One region of the Bradyrhizobium sp. ISRA442 genome, then DNA from elsewhere that is predicted to be linked to it. Evidence: predicted binding sites of a transcription regulator. Region 1 holds the regulator's gene; each other region holds the start of a gene.
The links. Region 1 encodes PhoB, which activates phosphate uptake and scavenging genes when phosphate is short. Its sites were predicted from a motif close to TGTCATNNANCTGTCAT; they were not measured.

Region 1 (10,637 bases):
AGACCCATCTGCCGGAGAGCCCGGTGATGATCGCGGGCGACCGTGAAGAGCTGTTGCGCCTGTTCGAGAACCTGATCGAGAACGCGCTCAAATATGGTGCCTCGGGCGGGCGCGTCATCGTGTCGCTCAACATCGGCGCGGCGACTGATGGAACTCAGGAAATCCGCGTCTTCGTGCGCGATTTCGGCCCCGGCATCGCGCCCGAGCACCTGCCGCGGCTGACCGAGCGCTTCTACCGGGTCGACGTCGGCGACAGCCGCTCGCAAGGCGGGACGGGCCTCGGATTATCGCTGGTGAAACATATTCTTAACCGTCATCGCGGCCGGCTTTTGATCGAAAGCGTGCCCAAGCAGGGCGCCACCTTCACCGCCTGTTTTCCCCAGGCCAGGACCTCGGCGTCAACCTGATATTCAAGCGATTCCAGCCACTTAAAGCTGTCATCTGACTGTCACCAAACCTTCGTAAAAGCACAGCCGACCGCTCCTAAAGGGGCGGCGCGGGAGCGCGATCGGGCGCGGATGGCGCTTCGCTCCCCAGTATGGAGACCAGCATGAATTTCCTCAAAACTATCGTCGCTGCTGGCTTGGTCGCCGCATCGACGTCGGCTTTCGCCGCCGATATTACCGGCGCCGGTGCGACGTTCCCGTTCCCGATCTATTCCAAGTGGGCTGACGCCTACAAGAAGGAGACCGGCAACGGCCTGAACTACCAGTCGATCGGCTCCGGTGGCGGCATCAAGCAGATCCAGGCCAAGACCGTGACGTTCGGCGCCAGCGACGCGCCGCTCAAGGCCGAGCAGCTCGAGAAGGACGGCCTCGCCCAGTGGCCGATGGTGATGGGTGCGATCGTTCCCGTCGTCAACATCGAGGGCGTCAAGGCCGGCGAGCTGGTGTTCGATGGCGAGACCCTCGCCAACATCTATCTCGGCAAGATCACCAAGTGGGATGATGCTGCCATCAAGAAGCTCAATCCGAACGTGAAGCTGCCGTCCGAGGCGATCACCGTGGTGCGCCGCTCCGACGGTTCGGGTACGACCTTCAACTTCACCAACTATCTCTCGAAGGCCAGCGCTGACTGGAAGAGCAAGGTCGGTGAGGGCACGGCTGTCGAGTGGCCGGTCGGCGTCGGCGCCAAGGGCAACGAGGGCGTGTCCGGCAACATCAGCCAGACCAAGAACTCGATCGGCTACGTCGAGTACGCCTATGCCAAGCAGAACAAGCTGACCTACACCGGCCTCGTCAACAAGGCCGGCAAGACGGTGCAGCCGACGGTCGAGGCCTTCCAGGCGGCCGCCTCCAACGCCGATTGGTCCAAGGCGCCCGGCTACTACGTCATCCTGACCGACCAGCCCGGCGACAAGTCCTGGCCGATCACGGCGGCGACCTTCATCCTCATGCACAAGGAAGGCACCGACAAGGCGGCCTCGCAGGAAGCCATCAAGTTCTTCCGCTGGGCCTTCAAGAACGGCGGCAAGATGGCCGAGGAGCTCGACTACATCCCGATGCCGGACAGCGTCGTCCAGCAGATCGAGAAGACCTGGGCTGCCGAGATCAAGAGCTAAGCGCTCTTGTCCTGGGCGCAGCGCGGCATCATCTGCCGCGCTGTCGGTCCGGGATCCGCAAGGCCTCGTTCCCGGATGCGTCGGGTCGCTGTCGCGATGAGACGCATCCGGAGCGCGAGACCGGTGACAAAAGAGCAAATACAGTCAGTACAGGGGATCGGCGTGGCAGAGATGGCCGTTCAGAGCGACGTGATTGATGACGCCGGACCCTATGATCGTGCCAAGGCGTTGAGCGCCTTCAAGCTCGGCGATCTCACCTTCTACTGGATCACGCGGCTGAGTGCGATCTCGGTCCTGCTCATCCTCGGCGGCATCATTGTGTCGCTGATCGTCGGTGCTTTCCCGGCGATGAAGGAGTATGGCCTGTCGTTTCTGTGGACGCAGCGCTGGGCGCCGTCCGCCGATCCGCCCGTGCTCGGCGCGCTCGGGCCGATGTACGGCACGCTCGTCACCTCCTTCATTGCGATGCTGATCGCCATCCCCGTCGGTCTCGGCATTGCGATCTTTTTGACCGAGCTCTGCCCGCAATGGCTGCGCCGTCCGATCGGCATGGCGGTCGAGCTGCTCGCCGGCATTCCCTCCATCATCTACGGCATGTGGGGCTTCTTCGTGCTCGGCCCGTTCCTGGCCAACACCTTCCAGCCCTTCATGATCAAAATCTTCGACGGCGTTCCCGTGCTGGGCGCGATCTTCGCCGGCCCGCCGTCCTATCTCAGCCTGTTCAACGCCTCGCTGATCCTGGCGATCATGGTGCTGCCCTTCATCACCTCGATCTCGGTCGACGTGTTCAAGACCGTGCCTCCGGTGCTGAAGGAGGCTGCCTACGGCGTCGGCTGCACCACCTGGGAGGTGGTCCGCAGCGTGGTGATCCCCTACACGCGGGTCGGTATCATCGGTGGCGTCATGCTGGCGCTGGGCCGTGCGCTTGGCGAGACCATGGCGGTGACCTTCATCATCGGCAACTCGTTCCGGATCTCCTCATCGATCTTCGCGCCGGGCACCACGATCTCGGCGGCGATCGCCAGCGAGTTCGCCGAAAGCGACGGCCTGCATCAATCCGGCCTGATCTTGCTCGGCCTCCTGCTGTTCGTGCTGACGTTCTTCGTGCTCGCGGCCGCGCGGCTGATGCTGCTGCGCCTCGAAAAGAAAGCGGGGAAGTGACGCCATGAACCCGATTTATGCACGCCGCCGCCGCAAGGACATCCTGATCCGCGGTCTCTGCATCGGCGCCGCCGCCTTTGGCGTGACCTGGCTCGCGCTGATCCTGATCACGCTGCTCTACAACGGCCTGACGGGATTGAACCTCCAGATCTTCACCGAAAGCACGCCGCCGCCCGGCTCGAACGAAGGCGGCCTGCTCAATGCCATCGTCGGCTCGCTGATCATGACCGTGCTCGGCGTCGGCATCGGTGCGCCGCTCGGCCTGTTCGCCGGCACCTATCTCGCCGAGTACGGCCGCAATGACAAGCTGACCTCGGTCATCCGTTTCATCAACGACATCCTGCTCAGCGCACCCTCGATCATCATCGGCCTGTTCATCTACGGCGCGGTGGTGGTGCCGATGCGCGGCTTCTCGGCGATCGCCGGCAGCCTCGCGCTCGCCGTGATCGTGATCCCGGTGGTGCTACGCACGACCGAGGACATGCTGCTCCTGGTGCCGAACGCGCTGCGTGAGGCGGCCTCGGCACTGGGCCTGCCGCGTTCATTGGTGATCAAGCGGATCGCCTATCGCGCGGCGCGCTCCGGCCTCATCACCGGCGTGCTGCTCGCGACCGCCCGCGTCGCCGGCGAGACTGCGCCGCTGCTGTTCACTGCGCTGTCGAACCAGTTCTTCAGCCTGAGCCTGAACAAGACGATAGCGAACCTGCCGGTCACCATCAACAACTTCGTGCAGAGCCCGTACGCCTACTGGAAGCAACTCGCCTGGAGCGGCGCGCTGCTGATCACGCTCACCGTGCTTGCCCTGAACATTGGCGCGCGCATCCTTGGCGCCGAGAGGACCGCAAAATGACCGACCTGTCCGTATCCGTGAGTTCCAACGGTCACCTGGCGTCGCAACCGCTGCCGGAGGCCCCGGCCAAGGTGACGGTTCGCAACCTCAACTTCTATTACGGCGAACACCACGCGCTGAAGAACATCAACCTGACGCTCGGCACCAACCGCGTCACGGCGTTCATCGGTCCGTCGGGCTGCGGCAAGTCGACCCTGCTGCGCATCTTCAATCGGATGTATGATCTCTATCCGGGCCAGCGTGTGACCGGTCAGCTCATGCTCGACCAGACCAACATTCTCGACCCCAAGCTCGATCTCAACCTGCTGCGGGCCCGCGTCGGCATGGTGTTCCAGAAGCCGACGCCGTTCCCGATGACGATCTACGAGAACATCGCCTTCGGCATCCGCCTCTATGAGAAGATCTCGAAGTCGGAGATGGACGACCGCGTCGAGAAGGCGCTGCGCGGCGGCGCGCTCTGGAACGAGGTCAAGGACAAGCTCAACGCCTCGGGCCTCTCGCTCTCCGGCGGCCAGCAGCAGCGCCTCTGCATCGCGCGCACCGTCGCGGTGCGCCCCGAAGTGATCCTGTTCGACGAGCCCTGCTCGGCGCTCGACCCGATCTCGACCGCCAAGGTCGAGGAGCTGATCCAGGAGCTGTCCGAGAACTACACGATCGCGATCGTCACCCATAACATGCAGCAAGCGGCGCGCGTTTCCGACAAGACCGCCTTCATGTATCTCGGCGAGCTGATCGAGTTCGACGACACCAGCAAGATCTTCACGTCGCCGAGCGATCGGCGTACGCAGGATTACATCACCGGCCGGTTCGGCTGAGGAGACAGGATATGGGTTCCGAACACACCGCAAAGGCCTTCGACACCGACCTTCAGGAGCTCACTCGACTGGTCGCAGAGATGGGCGGGATTGCCGAGCGCATGATCGTCGATTCCGTCGATGCGCTGATCCGCCGCGACGTCGCGCTCGGCCAGCGCGTCGTCGCCACCGACGTCGAGCTCGACGCGCTGCAGAAGCGTATCGAGGAGCGTGCCGTGCTCACCATCGCCCGCCGTCAGCCGATGGCGATCGACCTGCGCGAGATCGTTGGTGCGATGCGCGTGGCGACCGACCTCGAGCGCATCGGCGACCTTGCCAAGAACATGGGCAAGCGCGTCGCCGCGCTGGAGACGGACTTCCATCCGCTAAAGCTGTTCCGCGGCCTGGAACACATGACCGACCTGGTGCAGCAGCAGGTCAAGTCGGTGCTTGACGCCTATGCCGCGCATGACCTGCCGGCGGCGATGGCGGTGTGGAAGGGCGACGAGGAAGTCGACGCCATCTGCACCTCGCTGTTCCGCGAGCTCCTCACTTATATGATGGAGGATCCGCGCAACATCTCGTTCTGCATCCATCTGATGTTCTGCGCCAAGAACATCGAGCGGATCGGCGACCATGCCACCAACATCGCCGAGACCGTGTTTTACATGATCGAAGGTCAGGCCATCGCCGACAAGCGGCCGAAGGGCGACATGACGACCTTCGCCACGACGGTCCCGAATACGTAAGGAGCGACGACCCCATGGGCGCACGCATTATGGTGGTTGAGGACGAGGAGGCTCTGACCGAGCTCCTCCGCTACAACCTCGAAGGCGACGGCTATGACGTCGAGACGGTGATGCGCGGCGACGACGCCGATACCCGTCTCAAGGAACATATCCCCGACCTGATCGTGCTCGACTGGATGCTGCCGGGCCTGTCCGGCATCGAGCTGTGCCGGCGCTTGCGCACCAGGCCCGACACCAAGCAGCTTCCGATCATCATGCTCACCGCGCGCGGCGAGGAGAGTGAGCGGGTGCGGGGTCTTGCGACCGGTGCCGACGACTATATCGTCAAGCCGTTCTCGGTGCCCGAGCTCTTGGCGCGCGTAAAGGGCCTGCTCCGGCGCGCAAGCCCCGAGCGGCTCGCCACCGTGCTCGCCTATGGCGACATCGAGCTCGATCGTGAAAAGCGCCGCGTGGCGCGCTCGGGCCGGCCGATCGATCTCGGTCCGACCGAATATCGCCTGTTGGAGTTTTTCCTCGAGCATCCGGGTCGCGTGTTCTCGCGCGAGCAGCTTCTCGACAGCGTCTGGGGCCGCGACATCTACATCGACGAACGCACCGTCGACGTGCACATCGGCCGCCTGCGCAAGCTGCTCAATCTCGGCCGCGAGCAGGATCCGATCCGCACCGTGCGCGGCGCCGGCTATGCGCTGGATGACCGTTTCGCGAAGGCGGAGCAGACGTAAAGTCTGGGGCGGGATGGCTGGTTGTTGCCACACTTTCAGTCGTCGTCCCGGCGAAGGCCGAGACGCATAACCCCAGGGCGCAGTTGTCGCGCGACGATGATAACTCCGAGTCCCCGTAACCACATCGGCCGGTGGTTATGGATCCCGGCGTTCGCCGGGACGACACCGAGCTAGTTGAAGTGCCGTCGTGTAACGACGGCACCTAGTTCACCGACTAAACGCTAACTCAGCGCGTGCCCGGCTTCGCCGGAGCGCGGCGGCGATCCGCCGCCGGCTGATAGGCGACGCGCGAGTGCTGGGCGCAATAGGGCAGGCCGGTGAGCGCCTTGCCGCCGCAGAAGAAGAAATCCGGGCTCGAGGGATCGCCGACCGGCCAATGGCAGGTCGCCTCGTTCAGCTCGAGCAGCGACAGCCGCTGGCTCATCGGCACGACGTTGTCATAGGTGACCGGATCGGGCTCAACCTCGACCTCGAAGACCTGCGCCAGCGCGGTGTTGCCGCGCGAGATCGGACGAGCCACCCGCATCATGTGCTGCGCGGGGCGCGCCTTACGCGGCCGCGGCGCCGCCGACGAGGGGCTCTTGGCGCGGCCGGACAGGCCGAGCCTGTGCACCTTGCCGATCACGGCATTGCGGGTCACATTGCCGAGCTCGGCTGCGATCTGGCTGGCCGAAAGTCCAGCCTCCCAGAGCTTTTTCAACTGCTCGACGCGATCGTCGGACCATGTCAAAACCGTCATTGCACCCTTTCCCTCGCCGCGCGCCAGCCACCCTGGCCCTCGCGGCGAATGCCTAAGCCTCGAAAAACCCGTGCCGCCAGAATCCTTTAAGGCTCGCCGGGCGCGACTAGAGCGCCCGAACGTTTACGCCGGTACATGAGAACTTAGAGGATCAGAACCGCTGCACGAGATGTCGTATCTGACAGCCCAAACGCTACAATATGGCGTGACTCACGCGCAAGAGTCCGCCGACTCGCTTCCACATGTTCCGTAACGAAAACCCCGCAAAGTAGGCACCGCAAGACTACGGATTCTGCGTTTCCCGAGGCTTGCCGGCGGCATTGACAGGCGTTCTACCAAGCATAAGATAGTTCTACGTGCCGCCCTGAAAAGGCGGCACGTTTCGTTTTCCGGGACGGTCAATGGTGCGCTGCGCAATGCGCGTTGAGGCCGTCCTCAACACCAAGTGACAGTCATGACCAAGAGCGCCGCGCCGCATCTGCTTCCTGTTTTCGCCAGAGCCGACATCGGTTTCGAGCGTGGCGAAGGCTGCTGGCTGATCGCCACGAATGGCGAGCGCTATCTCGACTTCACCTCCGGCGTCGCGGTCAACGCGCTCGGCCATGCCCATCCCGCACTGGTCAAGGCGTTGCAGGAGCAGGCGACGAAGCTCTGGCACATGTCGAACCTGTTCCAGAGCCCGGATGGCGAGCGTCTTGCGGCGCGCCTCTGTAACGAGAGCTTTGCGGACTTCGTGTTCTTCTGCAATTCCGGCGCGGAAGCGCTGGAATGCGTCATCAAGGTCGTGCGCCGCTATCACGCGTCGAAAGGTCATCCCGAGCGCTATCGCATGATCACCTTCGAGGGTGCCTTCCACGGCCGCACGCTCGCGACGCTGGCTGCAACCGGCTCGGCCAAATATCTCGAAGGTTTCGGGCCGCCGATGGAAGGCTTCGACCAGGTGCCGCATGGCGACCTCGACGCCGTCAAGAAGGCGATCGGTCCGCAGACCGCCGGCATCCTGATCGAGCCGATCCAGGGTGAGGGCGGCGTGCGCTCGGCGACGCCCGCATTCCTCAAGTCGCTGCGCCAGCTCTGCGACGAGCGCGGCCTGTTGCTCGCGTTCGACGAGGTGCAGACCGGCATGGGCCGCGCTGGCGATCTCTTCGCGCACCGCCGCTTCGGCGTCACGCCCGACGTGATGTCGCTGGCGAAGGCGCTCGGCGGCGGATTCCCGATCGGCGCCTGCCTTGCGACCGCGGAAGCCGCCTCGGGCATGACGCCCGGCTCGCATGGCTCGACCTTCGGCGGCAATCCGCTCGCAATCTCGGCCGCCAATGCGGTGCTCGACGTCATGCTCAAGCCGGGCTTCTTTGATCACGTTCAGAAGATGTCGCTCTTGTTGAAGCAGAAGCTCGCGTCCGTGATCGATCGTCATCCCGACATCGTCAGCGAGGTTCGCGGCGAGGGGCTCCTGATCGGCATCAAGGCCGTGGTGCCCTCGGGCGATCTGGTCGCGGCGCTACGCGACGAAAAGCTGCTCACCGTCGGGGCCGGCGACAACGTCGTGCGCTTCCTGCCACCGTTGATCGTGACTGAAGCCGAGATCGAGGACAGCGTCGCGCGGCTCGAGCGCGCCTGCACCGCGCTTTCCGGCAACAAGCGGGCGGCAAGCTGATGAGCAAGGCGCCCAATAAAATGCCAAGGCACTTCCTGGATATCAACGAGCTCCCGCTGTCGGAGCTCAAGCGCATGCTCGCCGCATCCTCCGCCATGAAGGCGAAGCAGAAGGCGCATCAGCCGGTCAAGCCGCTCGAAGGCAAGACGCTGGCGATGATCTTCGAGCGCCCCTCGACGCGCACGCGCGTGTCGTTCGACGTCGGCATGCGCCAGCTCGGCGGCGAGGCGATCATGCTGACCGGCGCCGAGATGCAGCTCGGCCGCGGCGAGACCATCGCCGACACCGCGCGCGTGCTGTCGCGCTACGTCGATGCAATCATGATCCGCATCCTCAATCACGATGCGCTGCTCGAGCTGGCGGCGAATGCGACCGTGCCCGTCATCAACGGACTGACGCGGCGCTCGCATCCCTGCCAGGTGATGGCCGACCTCATGACCTATGAGGAGCATCGCGGCCCGATCGAGGGCAAGACGGTGGCCTGGACCGGTGACGACAACAATGTGCTGGCATCCTGGGCCCATGCCGCCGAGCGCTTCAACTTCAAGCTCAATGTGGCCACGCCTCCGGAGCTCGCGCCGAAGAAGGCGATGCGCGACTGGATCAAGGCGACCGGTGCCCCGATCGTGCTCGGCACCGATCCCGAGGCCGCCGTACGCAGCGCCGATTGCGTGGTCACCGACACCTGGGTGTCGATGGGCGACAAGGAAGGCGAACACCGCCACAACGTGCTCAAGCCCTATCAGGTCAATTCCAAGCTGATGTCGCTGGCCAAGCCCGACGCGCTGTTCATGCACTGCCTGCCCGCCCATCGTGGCGAAGAGGTTACCGACGAGGTGATCGATGGTCCGCAATCGGTCGTGTTCGATGAGGCCGAAAACCGCTTGCATGCGCAGAAGGGCATCCTGGCCTGGTGCTTTGACGCGGTGAAGTAGGTTTGGTTATGGGTCCTGGCCTTCGCCGGGACGACTCCGAACTTGAGGTTGCTTCGTACAATCTGCTCTGCGCGGAACAGGAGTTCCTCACGCCTCTTCCATTTCACCTCCTCCGACCCCAGATAAAGCGCCATGGTTTTCCAATCCCCTGACATGAAGACCGGGCCTGAAAGCCCGGTTCGCGCGCCATCAGCGGTTCCGATCGATGACGCGGTCCTGCCTTACGAGGTCGACGCGCTCGACGTGCGCGGTCGCCTGGTGCGGCTTGGTCCGGCGCTCGACGAGGTCCTGACCAAGCACGACTATCCCGCGCCGGTCGGCAAGCTGCTCGGCGAAGCCATCGTGCTGACGACGCTGCTCGGCTCGGCACTGAAATTCGAAGGCCGCTTCATCCTCCAGGCCCAGACTGACGGCCCGGTGTCATTCTTGGTCGTGGACTACAAGGCGCCGGATCGCTTGCGGGCCTACGCCCGCTACGATGCTTCGCGTCTCGGCGCGGCGCAGGATTCCGGCGCGCTGCTTGGACGTGGCCATCTTGCCATGACCATCGATCAGGGCCCCGACATGAGCCGCTACCAGGGCCTGGTGGCGCTCGACGGCGGCAGTTTGGAAGATGCCGCCCATGAATATTTCCTGCGCTCCGAGCAGATCCCGACCCGCGTTCGCCTCGCGGTCGGCGAGGAGTGGCGCTCGAGCGACGGCGGCAAGCATCGCTGGCGCGCCGGCGGCATGCTGATGCAGTTCCTGCCGAAGGCGCCGGAGCGCGCGCGGCAGGCGGATCTGCATCCCGGTGACGCTCCGGAAGGCACGGAGGCGCACAGTATCGCCGAGGACGACGCCTGGGTCGAGGCGCGCTCGCTGATCGAAACGGTCGAGGACGTCGAGCTCATCGATCCCGAGCTGTCCGGCGAGCGCCTGCTCTTCCGCCTGTTCCACGAGCGCGGCGTGCGCGTATTCAATCCGGAGCCTCTCAAGGCGCAATGCTCCTGTTCGCGCGATGCGGTTGCCGGCATGCTGAAGAGCTTCTCGCCTGACGATCGCGCCGCGATGGTCAAGGACGACAGGGTCGTCGTGACCTGCGAGTTCTGCTCGTCGGTGTATGAATTCACGCCACACGAGGCGGGCGTCGAAAACGCCTGACGCCGGAATCGTAGGGCGGGTTAGCGCAGTGTAACCCACCTCTTTACTATCCGCGCGAAGAGAGAAGTGGTGGGTTACGCCAGCGGACTGCGCTTTGCGCAGCCGCGGGGCTGACCCACTCTACGGCAGCGCGCCGTGCGTTAATTCAACACCCGCTTGCTGTCCGGGCTGTCGAGCGAGAACGTCGGCACGTCGATCTCGAAGCGCTCTCCGCTTTCGCTGACCATCTGGTAGCGGCCGGTCATGAAGCCTGACGCGGTTGAGAGCGGCACGCCTGAGGTGTATTCGAAGCGCTCGCCGGGGGCCAGGATCGGCTGCTCACCGACCAC
Region 2 (6,367 bases), on a different contig from region 1:
CAGAAGAAGCGGAACGGGCCAGCGCCGTCGATGCGGGAGGCCTCGAGAAGCTCGTCCGGCACGGTCATGAAGAACTGGCGGAACAGCAGCGTCGCGGTGGCCGACGCGATCAGCGGCAGCGACAGGCCGGCATAGCTGTCGAGCATGTGCAGGTCGGCGACGATCTTGTAGGTCGGATAGATGCGCACCTCGACCGGCAGCATCAACGTGATGAAGATGATCCAGAAGATCGGCATCCGGAACGGAAAGCGGAAATAGACGATCGCATAGGCCGAGATGATCGAGATCGCGATCTTGCCGACCGCGATCAGCATCGCCATCACCAGCGAGTTCAGCATCATGTTGCCGACCGGCTCGCGGGTCGAGCCGCTCGTGCCGATGAAGATCGTCTGGTAGTAGACCTCGAGGAAATGCCCGCCCGGCAGCAGCGACATCTGTCCGTTCGCGATCAGCGCGTTGTCCTGGGTGGAGGCGATGATGGCGAGATAGACGGGGAACGCGACGATCGCGATCCCGATCCAGAGGATGATGTGGGCGATATAGCGCCGAAAGCCCTCTTGCTCGACCATCAGTAGGTCACCTTGCGTTCGACGAAGCGGAACTGAATCCCCGTCAGCACGATGACGATGCCCATCAGGATGACCGATTGCGCCGCGGAGCCGCCGAGGTTTCCGCCCAGGAGTCCGTCGGTATAGACCTTGTAGACCAGCGTTTCCGTCGACTTGCCGGGACCGCCGCGGGTCATGGTGTCGATGATGCCGAAGGTGTCGAAGAAGGCGTAGACGATGTTGACGACCAGGAGGAAGAAGATGGTCGGCGACAGCAGCGGGAACGTCACGGTCCAGAACCGCCGCATCGGGCGCGCACCGTCGATGGCGGCTGCCTCGATCACGCTCCTCGGTATGCTCTGCAGGCCGGCGAGGAAGAACAGGAAGTTGTAGGAGATCTGCTTCCAGGCCGCGGCGAGGATGATCAGCGTTGCTGCCTGGTTGCCGTCGAGCAGCGGATTCCAGTCGATGCCGGCGGCGCGAAGATAGCGCGAGAGCACGCCGAGCGAGGGGTGCAGCATGAAGATCCAGAGCACGCCGACCACGGGCGGGGCGACCGCGTAGGGCCAGATCAGCAGCGTGCGGTAGATCGTGCCGCCGCGCAACGGCTTGTCCGCCATCACGGCGAGCAGCAGCGCGAGGGACAGCGAAGAGACGGCGATGGCGAACGAGAAGAAGAACGTCCGGACGATCGCCTCGAAATAGGCGGGCTCCCGAAACAGGTCGAGGTAGTTGTCGACCCAGACGAAGCTGGTCGACAGACCGAAAGCATCCTGCAGCAGGAACGATTGGATCACCGCCTGCGCGGCCGGCCAGTAGAAAAAGATCAGGACAATCGCGAGTTGCGGCGCAACCAGCGCGTAGGGCAACAGCTTTGACTGGAAGATGGCCTGCTTTTGCATGATGTCAGCAGAAGCGGCAGGCCACGCATCCGCGGCCTGCCGCTCATTGCCTCACTTGACCGCGGTCTTTTCGAACTGCCGCAGCATCTGGTTGCCGCGTTCGACGGCGGCATCCAGCGCCTGCTTGGCGGTCTTCTTGCCGGCGAGCGCCTGCTCAATCTCTTCCGACCAGACATCACGGAGCTGAACCATGTTGCCGAGGCGCAGGCCGCGCGAATTCTCGGTCGGCTCCTTATTGGTCAGTTCGAGCAGCGGGGTCTCGAGATAGGGCTGATCCTTGTAGAAGCCCTCGGCCTTGGCCTTCTCATAGGCCGCCTTGGTGATCGGCAGGTAGCCGGAAGCCTTGTGGATATACACCTGGCGATCGGTGTCCGAGAGGAAGGCCAGGAATTTCGCGACGCCCTTATATTCTTCGGCCGACTTGCCGCCCATGACCCAGAGCGAGGCGCCGCCGATGATCGAGTTCTGCGGCGCGCCCTTGACGTCCGGATAATAGGGCATCGGCACGGCGGTGAAGTTGAACTTGGCCTGCGCCTTGACGTTGCCGAAGAAGGCCGACGAGGTCAGGTAGAGCGGGCATTCGCCGGAGGTGAAACGGCCTTCGCCGGTGTTGGTGCGGCCGGCATAATCGTAGGTCTTATCCTTCTGGAGCTCGACCAGTTTCTCGAGATGCTTGACCTGGAGCGGTCCGTTGAACTCCAGCACGGTGTCGAAGCCGTCGAGCCCGTTGGCTTTCGTGGACAGCGGCACGTTGTGCCAGGCCGAGAGCTGCTCGAGATTGACCCATGTGACCCAGGAGTTCGAGAAGCCGCAGGTGGGATGGCCGTTGGCGTGGAGCTTCTTGGCGGCGTCGAACACCTCGGGCCAGGTCTTCGGAATCTCGACGTTCGCCTTCTTCAGCTCGTCGAGGTTGACCCACATGACCGTGGACGACGAGTTGAAGGGGAAGGACAGCATTTCGCCCTTCGAGGTCGAGTAGTAGCCGGTGATCGCAGGCAGATAGGCCTTCGGATCGAACTTCTCGCCGGTCTCGGCCATCAGCTTGTAGACCGGTTTGACTGCGCCGGTCGCGGCCATCATGGTCGCGGTTCCGACTTCGAACACCTGCATGATGTGGGGCGCGTTGCCGGCACGGAAGGCCGCGATGCCGGCGTTCATGGTGTCGGGGTAGTTGCCCTTGTAGGTCGGGATGACCTTGTAATCGCTCTGCGACGCGTTGAAGTCGTTGGCGAGCTTGACGATGACGTCGTTGTTCGCGCCGGTCATCGCGTGCCACCACTGGATTTCGGTCGCGGCCAAGGCCGGCGAGGCGGCAAAGCCGAACGTGACCGCAAAAGCGGCAGCCGCAGCAAATGGTCGAAGAGCCATCAAGAAAACCTCCCTTGGGCCGTCAAAAATGATCGCTTGCGCTAGCAGCGCCATATGACGTTCACATGACTGTGTAAGCGGCCGAAACGAAAGCGGCAAGCGCTGGAAAAGGGAAGCTGTCAAATAGGCGAATGCGCGTCCGGGGCAGCCGCAGCCGTTCGCGCCGCACTATCGTGCTCGCGCCGCAGTGCGGCATCGGCTGTCGGATGCGAGGTGTGCGGGCCTCAGCGCTTGCGCTCGGGGCCGCAGACCACGCCCTTGGCGAGCATCGCGTCGATCTCGGCCCTGGAGTATCCGAACTCGCCGAGCACCTCGGCGGAATGCTGGCTGAATTTCGGCGGCAGCCGGCGCAGGCTCGGCTTGCTGCGGTCGAGCCGGATCGGCGAGGCGACGCCCTTGTACCAGTCCTTCTCGATGACATCGCCGCGGTAGATCGTATGCGGGTTGGTCAGCGCCTGGTCGATCTTCTGCACCGGGCCGGCGGGAAGGCCCGCGGCGAGCAGGCGATTGCAGAGCGGCTCGGCCTCGTGCTGGCTGAACACCGCGGCAAGCTCTGCGCGCAGCGCCTCGCGATTGGCGATGCGGTCCTTGTTGCGGGCAAAGCGCGGATCGGTGCCGAGCTCCACCTTGCCGATCTCCTTGCACAACTTGCGGAAGGTTCCGTCGTTGCCGACGCCGATGAAGATGTCGTCGGTCTTGGTCGGGAAGATCGCGTAAGGCACGAGATTGGGGTGCTCGTTGCCGGTGAGGCCCGGCGGCTTGCCATGCATGAAATAGTTCGCGGTGTGCGGATGCATGATGGCAAGGCCGGTCTCGTATAGCGTGGTCTCGAGGAACTGGCCAAGCCCTGAGCGCTGCCGTTCCGACAGCGCCATCAGGATGCCGATCGCCGCATAGAGGCCGGTGGTGATGTCGACCAGCGGCACGCCGATCCGCATCGGGCCGCTTTCCGGCGAGCCGGTCGCCGCGATCATGCCGGTCATGGCCTGGATGATGGCGTCATAGCCGGGATTGCCGCCGCGCGGACCGTCGGCGCCGAAACCGCAGATCCGGCAGTGCACGAGCCGCGGAAATTTTTCGCGCAGAACCTCGTTGCCGATGCCCCATTTCTCCAGCGTGCCCGGCTTGAAATTCTCGATCAGGACGTCGGCCGTCTCCAGCATCTTGAGCAGCACGGCGCGGCCGCCCTCGGAGGCGAGGTCGAGGCCGATCGAGCGCTTGTTGCGGTTGATGCCGACGAAATAGGCCGCGTCCTCCTCGTGGAAGGGAGGGCCCCACTCGCGCACCTCGTCGCCTGTCGGCGGCTCGACCTTGATCACGTCGGCGCCATGATCGGCGAGGATCTGCGTGCAGTAGGGGCCGCCGAGCACGCGCGTGAGGTCGATGACGCGCAGTCCGCTCATTGCGCCGTTAGCGGCTTCGGAAGTCATGGCAGCAAACCTTCGCTTCAACCCTGTGTCGATCGTTGAGCACAGGCCTAGCGAGGTTCGCCCACGCCAGCAATGGCGTCCCGCGTAGGGGCGTATGCGCCGCCGCTCGCCAATCCCGCGGCGTGGCAAATCGAGCGAATGGCCGGCCCGAGGGGGATCTCGGGCCGGCCGATCCACGTCGATCAGACGACCTTCAGGCGGACGTCGACATTGCCGCGGGTGGCGTTGGAATAGGGGCAGACCTGGTGGGCCTTTTCGACCAGCGCCTCGGCCTCCGCGCGCGGCACGCCGGGCAGCGAGATGGCCAGATCGATGTCGAGCCCGAAGCCGCCCTCGGAACGCGGGCCGATGCCGACCGTTGAGGTGACGGAGGTGTCAGCGGGGACCTTCGGGCCGCCCTGCGAGGCCACGAATTTCATCGCGCCGATGAAGCAGGCGGCATATCCGGCCGCAAAGAGCTGTTCGGGATTGTTGCCGGCGCCGCCTCCGCCGCCGAGCTCCTTCGGCGTGGTGAGCTTGACGTCGAGGGCGCCGTCGAGGGTTGCGGCATGGCCATCGCGGCCGCCGGTGGCCTTCGCGCTGGTCTTGTAGAGGACATTCACGGACATCTTCGTCTCCTGGGGTTCCGGTTGGGACGCGATCTTTATTGCAAACAATTAGATTGCGTGCAATTGAAATTAAGCAGCCTCACATTTAATTGTTCGCAATTGAATCGGAGGCTGCCGCGTCCCACAATGCCAAGACGAATCCCTTGAGGCTCTCCATGGTCCGGAAACAATTGGCGGCCGATCAGCCGCTGCGGCTCGATAACCAGATCTGCTTTGCGGTCTATTCGGCCGCCCATGCCTTCAACCGCGTCTACAAGCCGCTGCTCGACCGACTCGGCCTGACCTACCCGCAGTATCTGGTGATGTTGGTGCTGTGGGAGCAGGACGACGTGCCGGTGAAGGACATCGGCGAGAAGCTGTTCTTGGATTCCGGCACCCTGACGCCGCTCCTGAAGCGGCTCGAGGCGGCCCATCTGGTCCGGCGTACGCGCTCGAGCGAGGATGAACGTCAGGTGCTGATTGCCCTGACGCCGCAGGGGCACGCGTTGAAGGACAAGGCGCGCAGCGTCCCGCAGTCGATCCTCGCTGCGTCCGACTGCTCGGTGTCAGCGCTGACCGGCATGAAGAACGAGATCGTCGCCCTGCGCGACAGGCTCAATGCGGTGATCGGGGAGTAGGGAGTTTCGTCAGAGCCCGGCTTCGCCCTTCGGGCTACGCCGCGGCAGCCTTCGCTAGCTTCGCTATGATGGAGCGGAACTGGCTTGCCCAGCCGAAGCTCGCGAAGCGAGCGAAGGCTGGTGGAGCCAGGCGGGATCGAACCGCCGACCTCTTGCATGCCATGCAAGCGCTCTCCCAGCTGAGCTATGGCCCCTTAACCATCCGACGCGCCTTGGGCGACGCGTCGGGAGAGACCCAGAACCACAGTTCTGGAATTATCTCAAGTCTCTTCATCACCTCCGACATCACCAATGATGTCGGTCACGTCCTCATCGCCCTCTTCCTCGTCGGCGATGAAGGTCGAATCGTCGTCATCGTCGTCGTCAAGGGTCTCATCGACCTCGATATCGTCCTCCGATTCGGGCACGACGGCCTTGACCTTGCCGGTGTTCTCCTCGGCATCGGCCTCCTCGAGCGAGACCATCTCTTCGGTCTCCGCCGGCTCCGGCGTGGTGTCCTGGGCCATGCTGCGCGCTTCGGCGCCGCGGGTCGCACGCACCGGCGCGACCGGGGCAATCGGCACCACCTCGCCAGTATAGGGCGAGATCACCGGATTCTTGTTGAGGTCATAGAACTTCTTGCCCGTGGTCGGGCAAATGCGTTTGGTTCCGAGTTCGGACTTGGCCACGGCAGGAATCCTGGGAATGTCTGAAAAGCGGTGCTTCACTTGGCTAGTTGGCGGCCCGCTGTCAATAGCGCATTACGGAAGAAAGACATGCCCGTGACGGGGCGCGGGCCATGTGGTACCTGCGCCCCTGTCCCCCGAGGGGCACATCCAAGGACACAATCTTGACCCATTCCGACCAACCGAGGCCGCTCCAGTCTCGCGCCAGCGGCGCCCTGACCGGGAAACT
Region 3 (6,367 bases), on a different contig from region 1:
ACTATCGGGTCTGTTTTCACCCAGTTCCGCAATGAGATGGCCGAACCGACCTTCTGGATTGCGGTCGGCAAGATCATCTGGATCAACATCCTCCTGTCCGGCGACAACGCGCTGGTGATCGCGCTCGCCTGCCGCGGCCTGAATCCGAGGCACCGGCTGTGGGGCATGGTGCTGGGCGCCGGCGCTGCGGTGCTGCTGCGGATCATCTTCACCGGCATCGTCGCGAGCCTGATGGCGCTGCCGTACCTGAAGCTGGTCGGCGGTCTGGCGCTGATCGTGATCGCTGCCAAGCTCCTGGTTCCGGAGGCGGAGGACGAGGAGGGCGTCGAGTCCGCTTCGCATCTCTGGCAGGCCGTGCAGATCGTCGTCATCGCCGACATCGTCATGAGTCTCGACAACGTCATCGCGGTCGCCGCCGCCGCCAATGGCAGCGTGCCGCTGTTGATCCTCGGCCTTGCCATCAGCGTGCCGCTGATCGTCGCCGGCGCTGCGCTGATTATGGCGCTCCTGGCGAAACTGCCGGTCCTGGTCTGGGCGGGTGCGGCACTGCTCGGCTGGATCGCCGGCGAGGTGATCGCGACCGATCCCGGCGTCGAGCCGAACCTGCACGCGCTGTTCGATGGTCCGTTAGGCGCCTCGCTGGATTCGATCCTCGCAACCCTGCGCATCCCGCCGCAATTCGCCCATGGTGGCGGAGGCGGCGAATATCTCTGCGCCGCACTCGGCGTCATCGTCGTGCTGGTCGTCGGCTACATCTGGCGCCGGCGCAGCCTGAGCGCGGTCGCGCTTGACGCCTCCGAGCGTCACGCCAAGGTGTCGGCGGAGTAATTCTCTAGCGGCGGACGATCGAGCCGGAGCGGCCGATCAGGCGCGCGAGCTGGCGGAAACGGCCGCCGACGCGATCGGCGACGAGGTCGCCGAGCTTGTGCTCGAACACGAGCATCAGCTTGCGTCCCTCGTTGCGGAAATGCGTCGCTGGCAGCACGCCGGGCCGCGCCGCCGAGATCAGATGCGCGACGCGAAAGGCGGCGCCGAGCAAACGGGCGCGTTCGAGCTGGGTCGGCGTCAGCAGCTCCTGCATCGTCATCGGCGGCTGGTTTTCTTCACTGAGGCCTGCGTAGCGGTAGAACACCGACAAACCGACGAAGGCGCGCTCCTGGTGATTGATCGCGCCGAAATTGCCGTTGACGACGAGGCTCAGCGTCTGCTCGCCGCGATGGTCGGGATGCACGCGCCAGCCGATGTCCGAGAGCAGGCACGCGGTGTGGCGTAAGCGGCGGTCCTCCTCGGTTTCGCGCAGCTTCACCACGCGCGCCAGGCGGTCGCTCCAGGCGATCAGCTCGCGGGCATGGCGGGCCGAGCGCGACAGCAGCTCGTTGAGTTCTTCAGCCGCGCAGATCAGGCCGTCCTTGCTGCGCTCGGCTTCCGACAGCTTCTCATGCAGCAGGCCCTCGCGCACGCCGAAGGTCGAGAACACGATGGTCTTCGGCTTCGCGACGCGGATGATGTGCTCGAGCACCAGCGCTGCATAGGTGAGGAGGGGACGCCGGGCATCGGCGACGACCTCGATGTCGGCAAGCATGTCGGCCGCCGCAAGGCGCCGCAGCCGGCGTGCGAAGTCGAGGGCCTCCGCCGCGGGAATGGAATAGCCGTGCATCACCTGGAGCGGATAGCCGCTCTGGATGATGTGGATGCGCGCGAGCGCGCGCCAGGTACCGCCGACCGCGTAGAAGGTGCGGCCGTGGCCTGCGGTGAGCTGCGGCACCTCGTCGATCTCCTCGCGCACGATGCGATCGGCGCGCTTGAGCGATTTGTGCGCGAGGTCCTGCAGCGCGAGGCCGCCGAGCGGCAGTGTCACGCCGCTGCGCACGCTGTTGCGGCGCACGTCGATCAATTCGAGCGAGCCGCCGCCGAGGTCGCCAACGATGCCGTCGGGAAGATGGATGCCCGAGATCACGCCTAGCGCCGACAGCCGCGCCTCTCGCGGTCCAGACAGGATCTCGATCTTCACGGCGCAGATGCGCTCGGCTTTCGCGATGAAGTCGGGACCGTTGGAAGCGTCGCGGCAGGCGGCGGTGGCGATCGCAAACACGCGACCGACCTGCATCACCCGGCACAGCGCCCGAAACCGCTTGAGAGAGGTCAACGCCTTGTCGACGGCATCGGGCGCGAGCAGGCCCGTGCTCTGCACCTCGCGCCCGAGGCCGCATAGTGTCTTCTCGTTGAAGATCGGAATGAGGCTGCGCGTCAGCCCCTCGTAGACGACGAGACGGACCGAGTTGGATCCGATGTCGATGACGGCGACGCTCGCGCTGCGCTTGCGCGGCCGCTTCACGACAAACTCCGATCAGGACTGATGGCGTTCGTTCCGGCGCGTGAGCCGGCGCGGCGAGGATTCCTTGAGCGACTTTCCACGGCCAGACAGACTCGGATTTGTCATGAAGTAGTTGTGGACGTTGAAAGGCTCCTCGCCCTTCGCGGTCTTCATACGCGTTGAGGACCCGTCGGGCAACAATTGCCAGCTTTGCTCATTGTCCTTCAGATTCGCGACCATGATTTGTTCGAGAACCTGCTGATGCACCGTCGGATTTTGCAACGGGCACAGCACTTCGACGCGGCGGTCGAGGTTGCGCGGCATCATGTCGGCTGACGAGATATACACAGCCGCCTTGGCGCTCGGCAGGCCCTGGCCCATGCCGAAGCAGTAGATTCTGCCGTGTTCCAGGAAGCGTCCGATGATGGATTTGACGCGGATGTTCTCCGACAGGCCGGGGATGCCGGGGCGCAGGCAGCAGATACCGCGCACCACGAGCTCGACTTGGACGCCGGCCTGCGAGGCCTCGTAGAGCGCGTCGATGATGTCAGGATCGACCAGCGCATTCATCTTCATCCAGACCGCGCCGTGCCGGCCGTGCCGCGCATGCGCGGTCTCGGCCTGGATGTGCTCGATGATGCGTGCGCGCAGCGTCAGCGGCGACACTGCCATCTTTTCCAGATCGCTCGGCGCGGCATAGCCGGTGATGAAGTTGAACACGCGCGCGGCGTCGCGGCCGATGGTCGGATCCGAGGTGAAGTACGAGAGGTCGGTATAGATGCGCGCGGTGACCGGATGGTAGTTGCCGGTGCCGGTGTGCACATAGGTGGTGAGGCTGCCGCCCTCGCGGCGCACCACCATCGACAGCTTGGCGTGCGTCTTGAGTTCGAGGAAACCGTAGACAACCTGTACGCCGGCGCGCTCGAGGTCGCGCGCCCAGCGGATGTTGGCCTCCTCGTCGAAGCGCGCCTTCAGCTCGATCAGTGCGGTGACGGACTTGCCGGCCTCGGCGGCTTCCGCAAGCGCGCGCACGATCGGCGAGTTGATGGAGGTGCGGTAGAGCGTCTGCTTGATTGCGACGACATCGGGGTCGCGCGCGGCCTGCTGCAGGAACTGCACCACCACGTCGAAGGATTCGTAAGGGTGATGGACGATCAGGTCCTTCTGCCGGATCGCGGCAAAGATGTCGCCGCCATGCTCGCGCACGCGCTCGGGATGGCGCGGCACGTAAGGGGTGAATTCGAGGTCGGGCCGGTCGAGGCGGGTGAGCTGCGACAGTTCGTTCATCGCGAGCACGCCATCCACCAGGAAGACCTCGTCGTCGGCGGCCGACAGCGCGTGCTGCACGAAGCTGCGCAGCTCCTCCGGGGTCTTGGCGTCGATCTCGAGGCGGATCACCGACCCGCGGCGGCGGCGCTTCAGCGCGGTCTCGAACACGCGGACGAGGTCTTCGGCCTCTTCCTCGATCTCCATTTCGGAGTCGCGGATGATGCGGAACGCGCCCTGACCGTGGACATTGTAACCGGGGAACAGGCGATTGATGAACAGGGCGGTGGCCTGTTCCAGCGAGATCAGCCGGACCTTGCCATCGCTCGGCATGCGGATGAAGCGGTCGATCTTGCCGGGCATGCGGATCAGCGCGTTCATCTGCTTGCCGTCGGCGGCGCGCGTCAATTGCAGGGCGATGGTGAAGCCGAGGCTTGGAATGAACGGGAAGGGATGCGCCGGGTCGATCGCCAGCGGCGTCAGCAATGGGAACACGTTGTTGAGGAAGTAGTCCTCGATCCAGGCTCGCTCCGCCTTGGTGACGTCCTTGCCGTCGACCAGCACGATGCCGACGTCGGCCAGCGTGCCACGCAGGTCGCGCCAGATTGACTGCTGGTCGCTGGCAAGCTGGGAGACGGTGCGGTTGATCAGCGCGAGCTGCTCGGACGGCGTCAGGCCGTCGGGACTGCGCTCGGGAATGCCCTCGCGCACCTGGGCCTTGATGCCGGCCACGCGGACCATGAAGAATTCGTCGAGGTTATTCGCCGAAATTGACAGGAATCGGACCCGCTCCAGCACCGGATGGTGGGCATTGACCGATTCTTCGAGGACGCGGCGGTTGAAATGCAGCCAGGAGAGTTCGCGGTTGATGAATCGCTCGGGGCTCGTGGCGATCGCCGGCTGACCTTCGACTTCTTGAATTTTTTCCTTGATTTCAACGGCTTGCACGGATTCCATCAGAAGTCGGTCCATCTTGTCTCGCCTTACCTTGCACCTACGCGCAAAACCGGCCAGAGCATGTGTTAGTCCGATGACGTTTCGATGACGTTGCCTTTAGCGTAACGCGCCAGCCGTCCAACAGGACGATTTGGCTTCGTCGGCTGTAATGCTACAGGCGCAATCATTTCGATGACATTGATGTTCCGCAGTTCCGTCGCGTCAAGCGACCTCGAGGCGGGACCTGGTCAGGCATCGCGGAGGAGGTCAGCGGCCAGCGCCCGGGTCACGGGCCGGCCGAGCCGCAGGGCCTCGCTGTCCAGGAGCTCCACCGCCCGCCGGGCAGCGGCCGAGGAGCGCTCCAGGCGCGTGGCGAGATAGCTGACCACGCTCTCGTCGACCGTGAGCTGGCGGTCGGCACAAAACTTCACGATCAGGCCGCGAAACAACTGGTCGTCCGGCGGCAGAAGCGAGATCGCCGGCACCGTGCGCAGGCGAGAGCGCAGGTCGCGTAGCTCGATGTCGAGCGCGGCCGGAACTTCGCGTCCGGTGAAGAGGACATAGGCGCCGTCCTCGCGGGCGAGGTTCATGAGGTGGAAGAGGGCGCGCTCGTCGAAGTCCTTGGCCCTGAGATCCTCAACCACCAGCGCGCCGGTCGCCAGCGCCCCCGGCACGGTGGCTGCGGTCAGTGCATTGGCCGTGGTCGAACGGGCGCCGGCCTGCTCGGCCCAGATCGCCGCGAGATGGCTCTTTCCCGACCCTTCCGGGCCGGCCAGCCACATGATCCGGTGTGGCCACTCCGGCCAGCCATCGATCAGGGCAAGCCCGGCCGCGTTGGCAGGGCCTTCGAGAAAATTGTCCCGGCTCAGGCTCTCCGCATGCGGAAGCGAAAACGCCAATTGTCGGGGGTGAACGCGGCCTGCCACGCTAACTTTGCTCCATGCCGGACGTGCCGGCCTCACGTGAAGAGATCTGACATATCGAGCGCGAGCGAGTCAGCCCGACTTGGCCTTTTGCGGGGCCTGCACTTGCTTGGCTCACTTGGCGTCGATGGTGCTCATGTGCCGCAGCCATTCGATGAGATACAGCGACACCGAGGACAGCGTGAAGACCGTCACGAAGCCCATCAGGATAATATCATAGGGTGCCGGCTTGAAGCCGAAGGCGAGGGCGGCCAGCACCAAGGCTGCGTAGGCCACCTGGGCTGCCGTGTTGAGCTTGGATACCATCGACGGCTTCATCTCGACCGGCTTGTCGAACAGCCAGGACACGATCACGGCAGTTACGATCATGATGTCGCGTGATACCACCAGGATCACGATCCAGCGCGGAATGTCGCCCCAGATGCCAAGCGCCAGATAGATCGACACCAGCAGGGCCTTGTCGGCGAGCGGGTCGAGCAGGGCGCCGAGCTCGCTCGTCATGTTGAAGCGCTTGGCCAGGAAGCCGTCGACGGCGTCGCTGATGCCGGCGATCAGGAACACCGCGAACGCCACCTCCATTTGGCTCGATACGATGGCCCAGACGATGATCGGGACCAGCATGATCCGGCCCAGGGTAATGATGTTCGGAATACTCACGCGGCGCTTCCCGGCACCCTGTCTGACCTCAAATCCGGCCCTTTGAAGGCTGAACCGGTTGATATCTACATAGTATAGGGCAGCGCGCCATGCTTGCCATTGCGCGTCCCCGGAATTCGACGTAACCAGCCGCAAACCCACTGGAAATCGGGCATGACCGACCGCAAAAACGGCCTCACTTACGCCGATTCAGGTGTCGACATCGACGCGGGCAACCGCCTGGTCGACCTGATCAAGCCGATGGTGCGCGCCACCGCGCGCCCCGGCGCCG

Region 2: the regulator PhoB is predicted to act here: its motif matches at 2,873-2,889, upstream of ugpB (sn-glycerol-3-phosphate ABC transporter substrate-binding protein UgpB).
Region 3: the regulator PhoB is predicted to act here: its motif matches at 4,611-4,627, upstream of MTR72_RS10640 (RNA degradosome polyphosphate kinase).

What each region holds. Positions count from the first base shown of each region.
Region 1 covers NZ_JALGCN010000030.1:42,223-52,859, reverse strand. The annotation lists gene MTR72_RS36380 (ATP-binding protein) at 1-407, shown strand, start outside; gene pstS (phosphate ABC transporter substrate-binding protein PstS) at 551-1,561, shown strand; gene pstC (phosphate ABC transporter permease subunit PstC) at 1,733-2,722, shown strand; gene pstA (phosphate ABC transporter permease PstA) at 2,727-3,572, shown strand; gene pstB (phosphate ABC transporter ATP-binding protein PstB) at 3,569-4,387, shown strand; gene phoU (phosphate signaling complex protein PhoU) at 4,399-5,115, shown strand; gene phoB (phosphate regulon transcriptional regulator PhoB) at 5,130-5,837, shown strand; gene MTR72_RS36345 (GcrA family cell cycle regulator) at 6,064-6,576, opposite strand; gene MTR72_RS36340 (aspartate aminotransferase family protein) at 7,031-8,233, shown strand; gene argF (ornithine carbamoyltransferase) at 8,233-9,168, shown strand; gene MTR72_RS36330 (Hsp33 family molecular chaperone) at 9,301-10,308, shown strand; gene apaG (Co2+/Mg2+ efflux protein ApaG) at 10,449-10,637, opposite strand, start outside.
Region 2 covers NZ_JALGCN010000005.1:324,804-331,170, forward strand. The annotation lists gene ugpE (sn-glycerol-3-phosphate ABC transporter permease UgpE) at 1-569, opposite strand, end outside; gene ugpA (sn-glycerol-3-phosphate ABC transporter permease UgpA) at 569-1,450, opposite strand; gene ugpB (sn-glycerol-3-phosphate ABC transporter substrate-binding protein UgpB) at 1,502-2,818, opposite strand; gene MTR72_RS13825 (CaiB/BaiF CoA transferase family protein) at 3,043-4,248, opposite strand; gene MTR72_RS13830 (organic hydroperoxide resistance protein) at 4,431-4,856, opposite strand; gene MTR72_RS13835 (MarR family winged helix-turn-helix transcriptional regulator) at 5,012-5,473, shown strand; tRNA gene MTR72_RS13840 (tRNA-Ala) at 5,592-5,667, opposite strand; gene MTR72_RS13845 (TIGR02300 family protein) at 5,734-6,141, opposite strand; gene aroA (3-phosphoshikimate 1-carboxyvinyltransferase) at 6,303-6,367, shown strand, end outside.
Region 3 covers NZ_JALGCN010000004.1:225,043-231,409, forward strand. The annotation lists gene MTR72_RS10630 (TerC family protein) at 1-828, shown strand, start outside; gene ppx (exopolyphosphatase) at 833-2,335, opposite strand; gene MTR72_RS10640 (RNA degradosome polyphosphate kinase) at 2,348-4,537, opposite strand; gene MTR72_RS10645 (DnaA ATPase domain-containing protein) at 4,765-5,442, opposite strand; gene MTR72_RS10650 (CDP-alcohol phosphatidyltransferase family protein) at 5,554-6,096, opposite strand; gene purM (phosphoribosylformylglycinamidine cyclo-ligase) at 6,250-6,367, shown strand, end outside.